3 regions of the Pelomonas nitida genome follow, and region 1 is predicted to be linked to each of the others. Evidence: predicted binding sites of a transcription regulator. Region 1 holds the regulator's gene; each other region holds the start of a gene.
The links. The regulator HrcA, encoded in region 1, represses chaperone genes, less so after heat shock. The targets are predictions, from matches to a motif close to TTAGCACTCNNNNNNNNNGAGTGCTAA.
Positions count from the first base shown of each region.

Region 1 (6,015 bases):
GGCCCGTCACCTTGTTGAAGCGCCCTCGCTGATAGTTGTCCCACTGTTGCCACGGCGGCGGCCCAGCGAACACGGTCCATCCTTGAGCGCGCAACCAGCGCTCCCGCAAAAGTTCGTCCAGGCGCTTGACGATGAAATCCTGCAGATCGGTCAAGAGGCATTCTTCGCGCTCGGGGCACGCTGTAGTCCGGTCACCCAAGGTATCCCAGACGTCGACCGTGATCACGGTCGCGCCATCGAGATGCACAAATTCAGCAAGACGCTTCGCGGTGGGCGTTGAGGTGGCATTCATTTCATTCTCCGGTGTTGCCGTCACAGGCCAGCCACCAAAGGAAAAAGCCGGCAGGTCGGGCGGTTTGTGAAAACCCCCACCAGCCGGCCCATGCCGACCCGCGCAGTGTCATCGAAGGGATGACGGGTAGGAGCACCGCGCGGTGAAGCGACTCTAGCGCAAGATCGACCCGCAGAGTTATATAAGTCTCGGTCAGCAAAAAGCCGCCCGAAGGCGGCTCCCACGAAACATCAACGGCTCAAGCCGCTTGCTGCTCCTGCGCCAGCCGCAAAGCGCGCCAGCGGTAGAAGCGGATGCCGGCGCTGGTGCGGTTCAGGCCCGCCGCCTCGGCGAGCGCCTGCGCGAAGTTCAGCGCGAGGGCATCAACGCCGACCTGATCGAACAAGGCGTCCAGTTGCTGGGTGACGTTCGGGGTCTGGGTGGCTGTGGTCATGTCGGGCTCCTTCGAGTTGCAGTTGCTGGTGAAGCAATTGCAACTTCGTCGAAGGGCGACCGTCTATCCGAGTCATACGAGCCCGAAGGGACTCTGTAAAATGGCAAAGCCCGCCAACGGGCGGGCTTTGCCGGAAATCGCGTTCGGCACTTCAGACGTGTGAGCGCTTGAGGTTCAACTGCTGTTGCTTGCCCGAAATCATCCGAGCCATGTCGAATGCACGCTCGGCCTGCTGTCGTTGCACTTCCACCGTGCTACTGGGCAGCGTTGCCACCTTGGGCGACGTCAAGGTCTGGTGCAGCGGCGTTTTGCTGCTCAGGCTCAACCGCGTCATCTCCGCTCTCTGCTTGTTGAGCATCGCTGTTCTCCGGTTGCTTGCTTGAAGGTTGTAGCAGGTCACAGAACTCTATCTGATCCCGCATGAGAAACCACAGTGTATTGCATGCGTGTTGCTCTGCGGGCGTGAGGGAATCCACTGAGTTGAACAGTTGGCGAGCTTCTTTTCGATCAATGACAAAGCTGTGCGAGGGGTAGCCCGCAACAAGGTCATCCAACGCCCCCTCCTTGAGATTGCTGCCATGCCCGTTCAAGCGCCGACCGTACTCGCTCGCAATTTGGATTGCTCGCTGCATTTCGCCAATCCTGTTCGGGTCGATCTGCGCATACAACGGCTCCACAACACCGCACGCGAGGCGAGACGCCAGTTCACCCGCCATCTTGGTCGACAAGCGTAGGCGCCCCCGCATCTGAAGCAGGTTCTGGCTGAAGGCCGTCTGAGCATGCTCCAGCGCGACCATAAGAGCCTGCGTGTAGTCCAAGCCGGAGCCCCGCTCCAAGATTTCCGACGGCTTGCTGACTTGAACATCAAGCGGCCCAAGCTCACCAACATCACCAATAGCAAGTTCATCCGCCCCGATGGCAATCAGCGTGCCTGCGCTCTTGCAGTAGCTCGTGACCACAAGACGAACACTCTTGTAGTGATGACGAAGGCATCGAGCCACACGGAAACCGGCATGGGCATCGCCACCATACGTCGTGAGGAAAACCGTGCACTTCTTGCGCGTGCCGCCGTTCTGCTTGTTCTTCTCCAGAACGGTGGTCAGCTTATGGTGCAGCGCCCGCTCGATCGGGTGGCTGATGACAATGAAATCATTGTCCGGATTTGCTTCATACAGGGCGTCGATTGCCGCCTGCGCCACAGCTATCTCATCCGTCATTGCGTCCCCCTGGCTGTCTAGTATTCGAGTGGTAGGCCGTGCAGGACTTGAACCTGCGACCAAAGGATTCCGGTTTGTGGCCGTTTCCGACCTCCCTGGACTATGCCTTCGCCGTGGGCCTTGCGGCCGGTAGGCGGGCGCCGTCTAGTCTCTACACCTTCCCCTTTCAGGGCTTGGCTCGGCATTGCCTTGCGCCCTTGCGGGCCGTCAGGTTTCACCGACTTTGACGCCATTCACTCGGGCGCTTTCGCCTCCCGGTGCACAACTTTCGCTATGAGTCCTCTGCTCTAACCAACTGAGCTAACGGCCCACTGATACAACAACTTCTATTTTCCCTCGCCCCAGGACGCTGACAGCCTGCGTACAGCGGCCCCGCAAACACTGCCACCGCCATAGGTGGAAGCAGTTGTTTATGAGTCCTCTGCTCTGACCAACTGAGCTAACGGCCCCCGGGGAGGAGGCCGGCATTCTAGTCACCGCTGGCTCAGCGCCTGGCCCACCATGCGGGAGGTGATGTCGACGATCTGGATCATGCGGTCGTAGGCCATGCGCGTGGGGCCGATGACGCCCAGCGTGCCCACCACCTGGCCGTCGACCTCGTAGGGCGCGCTGACGATGGACAGTTCCTCGTAGGGCACGACCTGGCTCTCGCCGCCGATGTAGATGCGCACGCCTTCGGCGCGGCTGGAGTTGTCCAGCAGGCGCATGAGCTGGGTCTTCTGCTCGAAGAGGTCGAACAGCCGGCGCAGCGACCCCATGTCGTGGCTGAAGTCCTGCACGGTCAGCAGGTTGCGCTCGCCGGAGACGATGACCTGCTCGTCCTGCTGCGCCATGGCTTCGGTGCCCACCTGCACGGCAGCACTCATGAGCTGGGCGATCTCGCCGCGCAGCGCGTCCACCTCCAGGCGCAGCCGCTCGCGCACGGCCTCCAGCGTGAGGCCGGCGTAGCTGGCGTTGAGGCGGTTGCTGGCCTCGGCCAGCTCGGCCTGGCTCAGGTCTTGGGGCGTGAAGATGACGCGGTTCTGCACATCGCCGTCGGGCGCAACGAGGATGACCAGCACGCGCCGCTCGCCCAGCCGCAGGAACTCGATGTGGTGAAAGACGCTGGGCTTCTTGGGCGACGTGACGACGCCGACGAAGCTCGACAGGTTGGACAGCATCTGCGCGGCGCTGGCGATGACGCGCTGGGGCTGGTCGGGCTGCAGCTGCGCGGTCTCCACGCCGATGAGGCCGGGCTGGGCGGTCAGCATGGTGTCGACGAACAGCCGGTAGCCGCGCGGCGTGGGGATGCGGCCGGCGCTGGTGTGCGGGCTGGCGATGAGGCCCAGCTCCTCCAGGTCGGCCATCACGTTGCGGATGGTGGCCGCGCTGAGCTCCAGGCCCGAGGCCTTGGACAAGGTGCGTGAGCCCACGGGCTGGCCGTCCGCGATATAGCGTTCGACCAGGGTTTTCAGCAGGGATTTGGAGCGCTCATCCAACATGGGCGCCATTCTAGAAAGCGCCCGGTTTCGCCCATGACGGGCAAAACCCCTGTGGTGTAATTTGCCCCATGGCAGAGCGCTTCAAACATGTCGCCATCGTGGGCAAGCATCAGGCGCCTGGCATCCGGCCGGTGCTGGAGGAGATTGCCCAATTCCTGTGCACCCACGGTGTCGACGTCTCGCTCGAAGCCGACACGGCCCAGAACACCGGGCTCACCGGCTACGACGCGCTCTCGCACGACGAGCTCGGCCGGGCCTGCGACCTGGCGGTCGTCGTGGGCGGCGACGGCACGATGCTGGGTTTTGCCCGTGAGATGGCGCGTTACGGTGTGCCGCTGCTGGGCATCAACCAGGGCCGGCTGGGCTTCATCACAGACATTCCCATCGAGCGGTGGCGCGAGTCGCTGGCGCCGGTGCTGGCCGGCGACTACGAGGTGGAGCCGCGCACGATGCTGGAAGGCACGGTGCTGCGCGACGGCGAACCCATCTTCTCGGGCCTGGCCCTCAACGACGTGGTGGTCAGCCGCGGCGCCACATCGGGCATGGTGGAGCTGAAGGTGTCTGTGGGCGAGCAGTTCGTGGCCAACATGCGCGCGGACGGCATCATCGTCGCGTCGCCCACGGGCTCGACGGCCTATGCGCTGTCGGCCGGCGGGCCCATCCTGCACCCGAGCATCGCCGGCTGGCTGCTGGCGCCGATCGCGCCGCACACGCTGTCCAACCGCCCCATCGTGCTGCCCGACAGCGGCGAGGTGCGCATGGAGATCGTGGCCGGTCGCGACGCGTCGGTGAACTTCGACATGCAAAGCCTGGCCAGCCTGCTGCACGGTGACACCATCACGGTGCGGCGCAGCGAGCACCAGGTGCGCTTCCTGCACCCCAAGGGCTGGAGCTACTACGCGACGCTGCGTCGCAAGCTCCGCTGGTATCTATGAAGCCCCTCGTCCAACGCACGCGTTGGCCGGCCTTGCAGGCCGCGCTGCGGCAAGGCCCGCAGGCTCATCGCATCACGTCAACCCGCGCCGTAGTCGACTGACATGCTCCGTCACCTCTCCCTGAAGGATTTCGTCATCGTCCCGACGCTCGAACTCGACTTCGAGCCCGGCTTTGCCGTGCTGACCGGCGAGACCGGCGCGGGCAAGTCCATCCTCATCGACGCGCTGCAGCTGGCGCTCGGCGGCCGGGGCGATGCGGGTGTGGTGCGCGAAGGCGCCGCCAAGGCCGAGATCACGGCGGAGTTCGACACGCCGCCGCATCTGCGCGCCTGGCTGGACGACGCCGGTTTCGACGCCGATGACGCGCTGCTGCTGCGCCGTGTCATCGACGCCGCGGGCAAGAGCCGCGCGTGGATCAACGGCGGCGCCGCGACGCTGACGCAGCTGCGCGAGCTGGCCGACCATCTGCTGGACATCCACGGCCAGCACGCCTGGCAAGGCCTGACGCGCCCGGCCGCCGTGCGCGAGCTGCTGGACGGCTTTGCCGGCCTGGACACCGCGCCGCTGGCCCGCGCCCACGCCGCCTGGAAGCAGGCGGCCGAGGCGCTGCAGAAGGCGCAGGGCTTGCAGGCCGAGGCGCAGCGCGAACGCGAGCGGCTGGCCTGGCAGATCGGCGAGCTGGACGGTCTGGCCCCCGGCGACGGCGAATGGGACGAGCTGAACGCCGAGCACCAGCGGCTGTCGCATGGTCAGTCGCTCATCGACGCGGCCAAGTCGGCGCTCGATGCGCTGGACGACGCGGAGCCCAGCGCGCAGTCGCTGGCCGGCGGCGCGCTGGATCAGCTGGAGCGCGTGCTCGACCACGACGCCCGCCTGCTGCCCGCCGTGCAGGCGCTGCGCGACGTGCAGGCCCAACTGGCCGATGCCAGCCACACGCTGGCCACCTATCTGCACAAGGCCGACCTCGACCCGGCCCGCCTCGCGGAGCTGGACGAACGCGTGTCGGCCTGGATGACGCTGGCGCGCCGCTACCGCCGCCAGCCGCAGGAGCTGCCCGCGCTGCTGACGCAATGGCGCGCGGAGCTGGCCGCGCTGGATGCCGCCAGCGACCCGGCTCAGCTCGAAGCCAACCTCGCCGCCGCACGCAAGGCCTTCGACGCCGAGGCCGCCACCGCCAGCCGCGCCCGCAAGAAGGCCGCCCCGCAGCTGGCCGCCGCCGTCACGGCGGCCATGCAGCAACTGGGCATGGCCGGCGGGCAGTTCGACATCGCACTGGCCCCGATGGACGCGCCGCAGAGCTGGGGCGCCGAGTCGGCCGAATTCCTCGTCGCCGGCCACGCCGGCAGCACGCCACGGCCGCTGTCCAAGGTGGCCTCGGGCGGCGAGCTGTCGCGCATCGCGCTGGCCATCGCCGTGACGGCCAGCCAGGCCGACACCGACAACGCCCCCGGCACGCTGATCTTCGACGAGATCGACGTGGGCATCGGCGGCGCCGTGGCCGAGACGGTGGGCCGCCTCATGAAGCAGCTCGGGCGCGAGCGCCAGGTGCTGGCCGTGACGCACCTGCCGCAGGTGGCCGCGTGCGCCGACCGCCACCTTGTCGTGGCCAAGAGCTTGACGGGCGGCGCCACGGCCAGCCGCGTGTCGCCCGTGGCCG
Region 1 covers NZ_JBIGIA010000015.1:5,095-11,109, reverse strand. Annotated here, with positions in the region: gene ACG00X_RS17965 (hypothetical protein) at 1-292, opposite strand, end outside; gene ACG00X_RS17960 (hypothetical protein) at 531-725, opposite strand; gene ACG00X_RS17955 (SDH family Clp fold serine proteinase) at 980-1,942, opposite strand; gene hrcA (heat-inducible transcriptional repressor HrcA) at 2,416-3,423, opposite strand; gene ACG00X_RS17945 (NAD kinase) at 3,492-4,358, shown strand; gene recN (DNA repair protein RecN) at 4,461-6,015, shown strand, end outside.

Region 2 (6,015 bases), on a different contig from region 1:
CGCGGTCGTAGTCGCTGGTGGCTTCCTCGATCTGGATGCGCACTTGCTTGACGCGGGCTTCGATGTCGGCAGCAGCGCCGGCGCCGTCGATGATGGTGGTGTTTTCCTTGCCCACTTCGACGCGCTTGGCCTGGCCCAGGTCGGCCAGCGTGACCTTCTCGAGCGTCAGGCCGACTTCTTCGGCGATGACCTTGCCGCCCGTCAGGATGGCGATGTCTTCCAGCATGGCCTTGCGACGGTCACCGAAGCCAGGCGCCTTGACGGCGACGACCTTCAGGATGCCGCGGATGGTGTTGACCACCAGCGTCGCCAGGGCTTCGCCTTCGACTTCTTCGGCAATGATCAGCAGCGGACGGCCGGCCTTGGCCACTTGCTCCAGCGTGGGCAGCAGGTCGCGGATGTTGCTGATCTTCTTGTCGAACAGCAGCACGAACGGGTTGTCCAGAATCGCGGCCTGCTTCTCGGGGTTGTTGATGAAGTAGGGCGACAGGTAGCCGCGGTCGAACTGCATGCCTTCGACGACGTCCAGCTCGTTGTTCAGGCTCTTGCCGTCTTCGACGGTGATGACGCCTTCCTTGCCGACCTTGTCCATCGCGTCAGCAATGATCTGGCCGACGTCGGCGTCGCTGTTGGCGGAGATGGTGCCGACCTGGGCGATTTCCTTGGAGGTTGTCGTGGCCTTGGAAGCGGCCTTCAGCTGGGTCACCAGGGCGGCGACCGCCTTGTCGATGCCGCGCTTCAGGTCCATCGGGTTCATGCCGGCGGCCACGTACTTCATGCCTTCGCGGACGATGGCTTGAGCCAGCACGGTGGCGGTGGTGGTGCCGTCACCGGCGTTGTCAGACGTCTTGGAAGCGACTTCCTTGACCATCTGCGCGCCCATGTTCTGGAGCTTGTCCTTCAGCTCGATTTCCTTGGCCACGGACACGCCGTCCTTGGTCACGGTGGGGGCGCCGAAGGAGCGCTCGAGCACCACATTGCGGCCCTTGGGGCCCAGGGTCACCTTGACCGCGTTGGCCAGGATGTTGACGCCCTCGACCATGCGGGCACGGGCTTCGCCGCCAAAGATCACGTCTTTTGCTGCCATTTGATTCTCCGAATACTTAAATTGGGGTCAGAGTCGAATTCTCTGAATCAGCTGAGGACAGAGTTCGCGCCGTGCGCTTCGGTCTGTCCCGCAAGCCACTTGATCAGCGAGGACGGAGCATCACGGCGTGATGGTCCATCCCCGGATCATTACTTTTGAACGACGGCGAAGAGGTCTTCTTCGCGCATGACCAGCAGCTCTTCGCCGTCGACCTTGACGGTCTGGCCCGAGTACTTGCCGAACAGCACGCGATCGCCGACGACCACGTTCAGGGCCACGAATTCGCCCTTGTCGTTGCGCTTGCCAGGGCCGACGGCCAGGACTTCGCCTTGGTCAGGCTTCTCGGCGGCGTTGTCGGGGATGAAGATGCCGGAGGCGGTCTTGGTTTCCTGTTCCAGGCGGCGAACGATCACGCGATCGTGCAGGGGGCGCAGCTTCATGGGGGCTCCTTCAGAGTTTGAATCGCGGCGGCCACGGCTCGATGGAGCTGCGGCGCGCCGAAAAAACGGGGCCTGTATTGGCGGCCCGATTTCGTTAGCACTCGAATGCGGAGAGTGCTAGCAGCCTCAGATTATAGGGACGGCAGGCGACGATTCAAGGGGCAAAGGCACCCGCAATGCTGAGGGTGATCGGCCGGTCGCCCCGGTTGCCGGCAGGGTTGCGAGTGACACATTCGAATTCGCCCACGATATGCTGGGTGATCGGAATATTCCTGACTGCCGGACATGGCCCAAGTCTCATCAGGTACCGAAAGCGTGGACCGATCCGATCGCCTTGGGATGCCGGTCCACGCGCTGGTCATCGACGACGATGACGTCGACCGCGAGAAGCTCAAACGCCTGCTCAAGCGCTGCCGCCCCGGAGTCGATGTGGCCGAGGCCAACAGCAAGGTGTCGGCGCTGGCCGAGCTGCGCGGGCAGGCGAAGAACTTCTCCTTCATCTTTCTCGACTTCAAGCTCGACGACGGCGATGGCCGGGACTTGCTGCCCGACATCTGGCAGCTGGTGGGCTCGGACTGTGTCGTGATCGCCGTCACGGGCTATGGCTCCGACCGCGCGGCGGCAGACGCCATCAAGCTGGGCATCCACGAATACCTCAGCAAGAACGAGCTGACCGGCGAGCGCGTGGCGGTTGCCATCCGCGACGGGCTGGACTGGATCGAGGGTCACCAGCGCGCCCGTGTGGCAGAGCAGGAGCTGATCCACCGCAGCCTGCACGACGCGCTGACCGATCTGCCCAATCGCCATCTGTTCCTTGATCGCATCGAGTACCACTGCGCGCAGCAGCGCCGCGATGGCCATGCTTTCGCGCTGCTGATGATCGACCTGGACCGCTTCAAGCAGGTGAATGACGAGTTCGGCCACTTGCTGGGGGATGAGTTGCTCGTGGAGGTGGGGCGCCGTCTGCGGGAGGGCGTTCGTGAGGTCGACACGGCGGCGCGGCTGGGCGGCGACGAGTTCGCCGTGCTGCTGCCGGGCGTCGCCACGCTCGATGTCGCCGAGGCGGTCGGCCGCAAGCTTGTCGGTGCGCTGGAGGCGCCCATGGCCCTGTCTTGTGGGCCGCTGAGCATTGCGGCCTCCATCGGCATCGTCGTGGCACCCCAGCATGGGCACGACGTCACCACGCTGCTGTCGCGGGCGGACCAGGCCATGTACCGCGCCAAGCGCAACCTCGACAAGGTCATGCTCTACGACGACCTGGAGCCGGGCAGCACCAACATCCTCGACCGCATGGTGCTGATGGGTGAGATGGAGTTGGCGCTGGAGCGGGGCGACATCCAGTGGCACCTGCAGCCCAAGGTCGATCTGGCGGCGTCGCGGCCGACGGGTTTCGAGGCGCTGGCCCGCTGGCGCCACAGCCGCTTCGGCCCGATCGCGCCGGACGCCTTCATCACGGCGATCGAGGGGTCCAAGCTGATCTGGCCCTTCACGCTGGCCACCATCGACGCCGCGCTGGGCCATTTGCAGCGGCTAGGGCCGACCCACCCGCACCTGAGCATTTCGGTCAACGTGTCGGCGCGGGTGCTGCAGCAGCCCGGGTTGGTCGAGCACGTCATCCAGAAGCTGGACAGCGCCGGCATCGACCCGCGCCGGCTGGTGCTGGAGCTGACGGAGACGGCGCTCATCAGCAACCCCAGCCAGGCGCGCAAGGTGCTCGACGAACTGGCAACGCGCGGCATCGATCTCTCCATCGACGACTTCGGCGCCGGCTTCACGTCGTTCGGTTATCTGCGCGACTTCATGGTGCGCGAGATCAAGATCGACAAGTCCTACATCCTGAACCTGACGGAGCGCAGCTTCGACCAGTCGCTGGTCACCTGCCTGGCGGTGTTTTGCGAGGCCCGGGGCCTGCGGCTGGTGGCCGAAGGGGTGGAGACGCCCGAATGCCTGGCGCGCCTGCTGGAACTGGGTTGTCGCTACGGGCAGGGTTACGGCATTGGCCGGCCGATGACCATCGATGCGGCGCTGACGTGGATCGTCGAGCAGGAAGCCGGCGCGGGCGATGGCGCCCTTGCGCCGCCGCTCGAGGACTGACAGGGGTTGCCGCGCGCGCCCCTGGCGGGGCAGCGCCGGCCGGCCATCACGACCATGGGCGGAGCGAGAACCGCCGGGGAAGGGGCAGCACATGAGCGCAGAAGCCGTCACCTCGATCGACATGTCCTTGCTGGCGAACGCGCTGCCCATCGGCATCGCCATCGCCGATGCGGATGGCGTGCTGCTGTTCGTGAACGCCGAGATGGCGCGCATGGCCGGCTATGCGGTGGACGATCTCGTGGGCCGCAGCGTCGACGAGCTGCTGCCGCAGCGCCATCGTGCGGCGCATGCGCAGCATCGGGCTGATTACGAGCGCGCTCCCGGCCCGCGGGCGATGGGTGCCGGCCGCGAGCTGTTCGCGCTGCGGCGCGACGGCTCCGAATTTCCGGTCGAGGTCGGTCTGCGGCCGCTGAGCTACGCGGGCCGGCAAGCCGTGCTCGCCACGATCATCGATTGCACCGAGCGGCGGCAGATCGAGTCGGGCTTCCGCGCCGTGATCGAAGCCGCGCCCTACGGCATGCTGATGGTCGACGACCGTGGGCACATCGTGCTGGCCAACGAGCATTTGCGCAGCACGTTCGGCTATGCCGAGTCGGAGCTGGCCGGGAGGCCGATCGAGACGCTGCTGCCGGATCGTCACCGGCAGGCCCACGTGGGCATGCGCGACGCCTTCCTGAAGGCGCCCAGCCGCCGCAACATGGGCGAGGGACGCGACCTGACCGGGCTGCGCAAGGACGGTGTCGAGATCCCCGTCGAGGTGGGGCTCAGCTCGGTGACGACGGCGCGGGGGCGCATGGCCCTGGCCTCCGTGGTGGACCTGACGCGCCGCAAGCGCGCGGAGATGCAGCTGCGCGACGCGAATGCGCAGCTGGAGGAGTTCGTCTACGTCGCCTCGCATGACCTGCGCTCGCCGCTGCGGGGCATCAGCCACCTGGTCGACTTCATCCGCGAAGACCTGCCCGGTGACGTCGATGCGTCGGTCGGCAGCCACCTGGACCGCATGCACGAGCGTATCCACCGCATGGAAAACCTGATCGAGGACCTGCTCGTCTATGCACGCGCTGGCAAGCGCTCGGGCAAGTACGAGCGCATCGAGTTGGCGGCGCTGGTGGACGACCTCGTCAGCCTCGACCCGCCGCCGTCGACGATGGCCGTCGTGACCGACCTGCAGGCCCAGCCCTTCGATGGCGCGCGCACGCCGCTGGCCACCGTGCTGCGCAACCTCTACTCGAACGCCATCAAGCACCATGACACGGGGCAGGGGTGCCTGCAGCTGCGCTCGCGCGACGAGGGTGAGCATGTCGTGATCTCGGTGCAGGACGACGGCCCGGGCATCCCCGAGGTGGTCCAAGGCAGGGCGTTTCGCCTGTTCCAGACGCTGACCGCCTCCGAGCGCAAGGGCTCCGGCCTGGGGCTGGCGGTTGCCAAGCGGCTCGTGGAGGTGCATGGCGGTCACATCGATCTCGTCTCGCGCGACGGCCAGCGCGGCACCACCTTCGTCGTCCGCTGGCCGCGCTTCATAAGGAGTGACCTGGATGACTGAATCTACGCTCAACGTCCTCGTGGTGGACGACGACGACCTGACGTCGGAGATGGTGCTGCGGGCTTTGCGCAAGGTGCCGGGGCAGTTCCGCGTGCTGGCGGCGGCGGATGGCCAGATCGGCCTGGACATGCTGAGGGGGCGTGGCGCCGAGCCCATGGGCCGGCCGCTCATCGTGCTGCTGGATCTCAACATGCCGCGAATGAACGGCTTCGAATTCCTCGCGGCGATCCGCCAGGACGCCCAGCTGCGCGACAGCGTCATCTTCGTATTGACGACGTCGGATTCCGATGCCGACCGCTCCCGCGCCTACCAGGAGCTGATCGCCGGCTACATGGTCAAGTCGGCCGTCGGCCCGCAGTTCAGCAAGCTTGCCGGGCTGATCAACGAGTTCTCCCGCGTGGTGAAGCTGCCGGCCTAGCGCCGCAGCGGGGCGCCTGAGAGCGCGGCGTCGCGTCCGGGGCGCTGGCCACTGGCCTGCTGCCGCCCGTGTGCGCGATGCGCGATGCGGCACGCGGCGGCCGGCGGCTTTCTTGCGGCGCCGGCCAGGCCCATGGCCAGCGTCCGACACCCGCGACCACCGGTTTCGCCAGGTTTCGCCGACCTGCAACGTGGGGGTGGCTGGCTGCCGCTTGGCCGCGAAATCTAAAGCTGCGCCTCTCAATACTTCGCCAAGTCCTTATTTCTGAACACTATTTTCCGCGATACTGTTTATTTGTACAGTATTCCGTAAGTGCTTGATTTCATTGCAAAAACGACCCGTCCAACCTTGACCCTGCCTGTTGCGGCGCTTAAAGTGGGAGAAAGTGTTGTTTCGTGGTGAAAAGTGTCGGAAATCGTCTTTCAAGGGGCCT
Region 2 covers NZ_JBIGIA010000004.1:320,727-326,741, forward strand. Annotated here, with positions in the region: gene groL (chaperonin GroEL) at 1-1,087, opposite strand, end outside; gene ACG00X_RS07370 (co-chaperone GroES) at 1,237-1,527, opposite strand; gene ACG00X_RS07375 (EAL domain-containing protein) at 1,867-3,621, shown strand; gene ACG00X_RS07380 (sensor histidine kinase) at 3,713-5,164, shown strand; gene ACG00X_RS07385 (response regulator) at 5,157-5,582, shown strand; gene mraZ (division/cell wall cluster transcriptional repressor MraZ) at 5,997-6,015, shown strand, end outside.
Region 2: ACG00X_RS07370 (co-chaperone GroES) is a predicted target of HrcA. The motif match lies at 1,622-1,648, and genes of this name have one in related genera.

Region 3 (6,015 bases), on a different contig from region 1:
CGGCGGCGCTGTGCGGCATCGGCATGGCGCTGCTGGGTGTCTACGTCAACGTGCTGACCATGTGGCTGACGTTTGCCACCTTCGTCGGCTATGCGGTCATCTACACCGTCATCCTGAAACCGATGACGCCGCAGAACATCGTCATCGGCGGCGCCTCCGGAGCGATGCCGCCGGTGCTGGGCTGGGCGGCGATGCGCGGGGAGCTGGGGTTCGAGGCCTGGCTGCTGTGCCTCATCATCTTCCTGTGGACCCCGCCGCACTTCTGGGCGCTGGCGCTCTACCGCGCCGATGACTACGCCCGCGCCGGCCTGCCCATGCTGCCGGTCACGCACGGCAACGACTACACGCGGCTGCAGATCCTGCTCTACACCTGGGTGCTGCTCGCGGCCACGCTGCTGCCCTTCCTGACCGGCATGAGCGGCTGGTTCTACCTGGCCAGCGCGCTGGCGCTGGGGCTGGGCTTTTGCGGCTATGCCTTCCGGCTCTGGCGGACCTATTCGGAGACGCTCGCACGCCGCACCTTCTGGTTCTCTATCTGGCATCTGTCGCTGCTGTTCGCGGCCCTGTTGATCGACCACTACATCCCATGACCACTCGCCGTATCACGATCGCCGCGCTGGCCGCCCTGGCCCTCGCCGGCTGCCAGCAGGCCGATCCGTCCAAGCCTGCCTTCAAGGGTGTCGACCTGACCGGTGCGGAGTACGCCCGCCAGCTCAACCTCACCGACCAGGACGGCCGCGCCCGCTCGCTGGCCGACTTCAAGGGCAAGGTGACGGTTGTCTTCTTCGGCTACACGCAATGCCCCGACGTCTGCCCGACGACGATGATGGAAGTCGCCGAGGTCAAGAAGGCGCTGGGCGCCGACGGCGACAAGGTGCAGGGTGTCTTCGTCACGGTGGACCCGGAGCGCGACACGCCTGCGCTGCTGAAGGCCTATCTGGCCAGCTTCGACCCGAGCTTCGTCGGCCTGCATGGCAGCGTCGAGCAGACGCAGGCGGCCGCCAAGGAGTTCAAGGTCTTCTACGCCAAGGTGCCTGGCAAGACGCCCGAGACCTACACGATGGACCACACGGCGGCGAGCTTCCTGTTCGACCCGCAGGGCCGGGTGCGCGTCTATGTGCGTTACGGCGCCGGCGCGGAGCCGCTGGTGCACGACATCAAGTTGCTGCTGGCCGGTAGATAGGCCCCCCTACCGGCTTCGCCACTGGATGAAAAAAGCCCCGCATCGCGGGGCTTGGTCGTTGGGAACGGCTGCGGAGGTCAGGCGGCTTCCGTCAGCGCCTTCTTCATCTTCTTCATCGCCGCGACCTCGATCTGGCGGATGCGCTCGGCCGACACGCCGTACTCGGCGGCCAGTTCGTGCAGCGTCATGCCGCCCGAGGCGTCGTCGTTCACCTTCAGCCAGCGCTCCTCGACGATGCGGCGGCTGCGCGGGTCCAGCACGTCCAGCGCGCGCTGGATGCCGTCGCCGGCCAGGTCGTCGCGCGAACGGGCTTCGAGCACGCGCGTCGGCTCCTGGGTGTCGTCGGCCAGGTAGGCGATGGGCGCGAAGCTCTCGCCGTCGTCGTCGCTCTGCGGTTCCAGCGCGACGTCACCGCCGGACAGCCGGGTTTCCATCTCCAGCACTTCTTCGCGCTTGACGTTCAGTTCGCGTGCGACATGGGCCAGTTCGGCTTCCGTCAGCGTGCTGCGATGGGTTTCGCCATCGACCTGGCCCGCCTTGAGCTGGTGCTTCATCGAGCGCAGGTTGAAGAACAGCTTGCGCTGGGCCTTGGTCGTCGCGACCTTGACCATGCGCCAGTTCTTCAGGATGTACTCGTGGATCTCGGCCTTGATCCAGTGCATCGCGTAGCTGACCAGGCGCACGCCTTGATCCGGGTCGAAGCGCTTGACGGCCTTCATCAGGCCGACGTTGCCTTCCTGGATCAAGTCGCCCTGCGGCAGGCCGTAGCCGACGTACTGGCGCGAGATGGACACGACCAGACGCAGGTGCGAGAGCACCAGCCGGCCGGCGGCTTCGACATCGCCCTTGTCACGCAGGCTGCGTGCAGCGGCGGTTTCTTCCTCCGCCGTCAGCAACGGCAGGCGGTTGACGGCGGAGATGTAGGCGTCCAGATTGCCCAGCGAGGGCACCATGGCCCAGGGACTGCGAACGGCAATGGCGGAAGAGGCAGACATCGTCTTGATTCCTGACTAGCCGCCGCGTGAAATGCAGCGGTGAAGGAATATTAGCACTCGGATTCCCGGAGTGCTAAAGCGCGAGCTGTATATCTTGGAACGCACTGTTTCCGTGGGTGAAACAGTGAGCGTGCGCCAACTTGAGGGTCTTGGCGCCTCAGTCGACCAGGCCGAAATCCGGGCTTTTGATCATCGCCTCGATGTCCAGCAGGATCAGCATGCGGTCGCCGATCTTGCCCAGGCCGGTGATGAAGCGGGAGTCCATGGCGGCCGGGACTTCCGGGCGCGGCTTGATCTCGTCCGCGCCGAGTTCCAGCACGTCGGACACCGAATCGACCACCACGCCGACCACGCGGCCGGCCACGTTCAGCACGATGACCACGGTGAACGCGTTGTACTCGCCGGCCTGGCCGAGGCGGATGCGCAGGTCCAGGATGGGCACGATGACGCCGCGCAGGTTGACGACGCCCTTGACGAAGGCCGGCGCGTTGGCGACGCGCGTGGGCGCCTCGTAGGAGCGGATTTCCTGCACACGCAGGATGTCGAGGCCGTATTCCTCCTCGGCGATGCGGAAGGTCAGGAACTGGCGGCCTTCGGTGCGAGCCACGGTCTGTACGGCCTGGGCGCCGGTGGCGGGAACGAGGTCGGTGGAGGTCATCGGGGTGCTAGGGGAGCTGTTTTCAGCGCTCATTCTGCACTTGTCGTGTGGCTGGACGGTGCCAACAAATCGTCGACCAGCGCCAGCAACTGCCGCACGTCCAATGGTTTGGTGAGGTAGTGATGGGCACCGGCGGCCCGGGCCTGCTCGATCTGCTCCGGCAGCGCGTTGGCCGACACGACGATCACTGCCGGCGGCGCCAGGCCCGCCTCCTGCAGCCGGCGCAGCAGCGTCAGGCCGTCGGTGTCGGGCAACTGCCAGTCCAGCAGCAGCAGGTCTGCCGGGTGGGCCCGTTGGGCGTCGAAGCAGGCGGCGGCCGTGGACACCACCTCCAGCGTCAGGCCGGCCCGCTGCCCGAGCACGCCGCGCATGACATCGGCGTTCAGCGCGTTGTCTTCCACATAGAGCACGCGCCGGCTGGGGGCGCGGCTGCTTGTTGGCTCTGGCAGCGCCGGGGGCAGGGCTGGCGGCGCCTCGTCCGGCGCGGCAGGCAGCCGCAGTACGAAGCGGGCGCCAGGAGGCGGCGTGGCGTCGGCGCGCAGGCTGCCGCCCATCATCTCGGCCAGGCGCTGGCTGATGACCAGGCCGATGCCGGTGCCCGGCAGGCCGCTGTCCTCCCGCCCGAGCCGGTTGAACGGCTGGAAGAGGTCGGCACGCTGCGCCTCGGTCAAGCCCAGGCCGGTGTCCTGCACGGCCACCTCCACCCAGCCCGGTTCCGGGCGGCTGGCTTCGATGAAGATGTGCCCGCCCGGGCGGTTGTACTTGACGGCGTTGCCGAGCAGGTTGGCCAGCACCTGCGTGATGCGGGTGGCGTCGCCCACCACGCAGCGCGCATCGGCCTCCAGCCGCTGCTGCACCGTCAGCCCGAGCGCGATGACACCGGGGTGCACCAGCGCCACGGCCCGCGCCACCAGCGGCGGCAGCTCCAGCGTGGCCGGCGTCAGCGGCAGCGAGCCGGTTTCGATGCGCGACAGGTCCAGCGTGTCGTTGATCATCGCCAGCAGGTGCCAGCCAGCCTGCGCGATCTGATGGGCGCGGTGGCGCTGCGCCGGCGGCAGCGGCTGGCTCGCGTCCATCTGCATGAGCTGCGTGAAGCCGAGGATGGCGTTCATCGGCGTGCGCAGTTCATGGCTCATGCGCGAGAGAAATTCGTTCTTGGCCTGGTTGGCCGCCTCGGCCGCTTCGCGCGCGCGGTCCAGCTCCTCGGCGCGGCGCAGGTCGGTGATGTCTTCGATGACGCCCACCATGCGGTGCGGCCGCCCGTCGGGCCCACGCAGCAGGCTGACGAGCGCGCGCGCATGCACGATGCTGCCGTCGGGCCGCACATAGCGCTTGACGCGGCGGTACAGCGGCAGCTCGCCACTCAGCAGCCGGCGGGCCAGGCGGATGTCTTCCTGGCAATCGTCCGGGTGCGTCACATCGATGCCGCGCCGCCCGATCAGCGCCGAAGCCGGGCGCCCGACGAGTTCGCAGAAACGCGCGTTGACCTCCTGCAGCGCGCCATTGAGGTCGGCGAAGGCGATGCCGATGGGGGCGGTCTCGAAGATGCTGCGAAAGCGCTGCTCGCTCTGCCGCAGGGCATGTTCGTCCGCCACGCGCGCGGCGATCTCGCGTGCGAGGGCTTCGGTGCGCTCCTGCACCATCGCCTCGATGTGCTGCGTGCGCCCCGACATCAGCAGCAGCAGGGCGCCGACCATGGCGGTGGCGAGCAGGCCGACGAGGGCGAACGCCCAGCTGCGGCCCGGCGTGAGCGCCAGGCCTGGCAGGTCGTACACACGCACCTCCCAGCTGCGGCCGGCGAACGTCAGCGGCAACTTCACGAGCGGCAGTGGGGCGCTGTCGGCGCGTTGCACGGCCTCGCAGCCCGGCCGGCCGGCGAGGCGGGCCTGCGTCGCGCCAGCACCGACGTCGACGAGACAGGCGGCCAGCTGCTCCGGCCAGCGGGCGGCCAGCCTCGACAGCAGCAAGTCGGGCCGCAGCGTGGCGAACACGAAGGCCTGCGGCGCGCCCTCGCGAGAGATCGGCTGATAGACGACGACGCCGATCGTGCCGTCACGGTCCTGCGACAACTGCAGGCCTGCTGTGGCGGCGGGGCGGCCGGTTGCGGCCGCGCGTTCCGTGGCGGCGCGCGAGGCCGGCACGCTGCGCAGGTTCACCCCCAGTGCCGCCAGGTTGCGCGACAAGGGTTCGATCAGCCGGATGGCGACCATGTCCTCGTCCGGCGGCGGGCGTATGTCGCCAGCGCGCGTGCGGTCATGGGCGTGGTAGCCGGCCGGAAAACCGTCGGCCGCCGCCTCGGCATCCAGGCGTGCCACGCCCGTGCGTGGCACCGTGACCGCCAGGCCGAGCGCGATGAGCGGGCTGTCCTCGTCCAGGAAGCCTTCCGTGGCCAGCGCGAACGCCTCGCGCGAGGGCTGTGGCTGGACGCGCACCAGCCCATGCGCACTCTCCAGGGCCAGCAGCGATTCGCGCAGGCGGCTGGCAACTTCCTGCGCGATGCCCGTGGCATCGCGCGCGAAATCGGCCCGCTGGCGCTGGCGATCCCAGTCCTGCGTTGCAGCCACGCCCAGGCCGACGAGCAGCGTGGTCAGCAGCATCGGCAGGGCCACGTTGAGGCGGCGAGGCGCCCAGGCCGCGCGTGGCTGGCCGATGAAGGCCAGCGTGATCGGCGTGGCGATGAGCACGCCCATCAGGTCGCCGGTCCACCAGACCGTCCACACCTGGGCCGCCTGGCTGTTCGTGATGATGCCCGCGACATTCAGCGCCAGCGTCGCGCCACTGGGGCTGATGACGCCGGCCAGCGCCGTGGCTGCCAGGTAGCCCGCCACCTCGCGCGGCAGCGCCAGCACGAGCGGGCGGCCGCACCAGCGCCGTACCAGCCAGGTGCCGGCGGCGGCCTGCGCTGCGGCGCCCAGCCCGATGCTGAGGGCGAGCGGCAGCAGCAGGGGTGGCTGCGTGTTCATGGTCGTCACCTGCACGATGAACGACCCCAGCGCCACGGCCGGCAGGTAGCGCAGCCCCAGCACCAGCAGCACCGCCAGGCCCCAGCCGGCCGCCGGGTAGATGGGCGCCACCTGGTAAGGCGGCAGCATCATCAGCAGGCCGAGCCGGCCCAGCAGGTAGTAGACGGCCGTGATGCCCGTCGACAGCGCGAGATAACGGGCGATGTCGCGGGCACC
Region 3 covers NZ_JBIGIA010000005.1:94,477-100,491, reverse strand. Annotated here, with positions in the region: gene cyoE (heme o synthase) at 1-590, shown strand, start outside; gene ACG00X_RS07885 (SCO family protein) at 587-1,183, shown strand; gene rpoH (RNA polymerase sigma factor RpoH) at 1,261-2,178, opposite strand; gene ACG00X_RS07875 (chemotaxis protein CheW) at 2,336-2,836, opposite strand; gene ACG00X_RS07870 (ATP-binding protein) at 2,866-6,015, opposite strand, start outside.
Region 3: rpoH (RNA polymerase sigma factor RpoH) is a predicted target of HrcA. The motif match lies at 2,229-2,255, and genes of this name have one in related genera.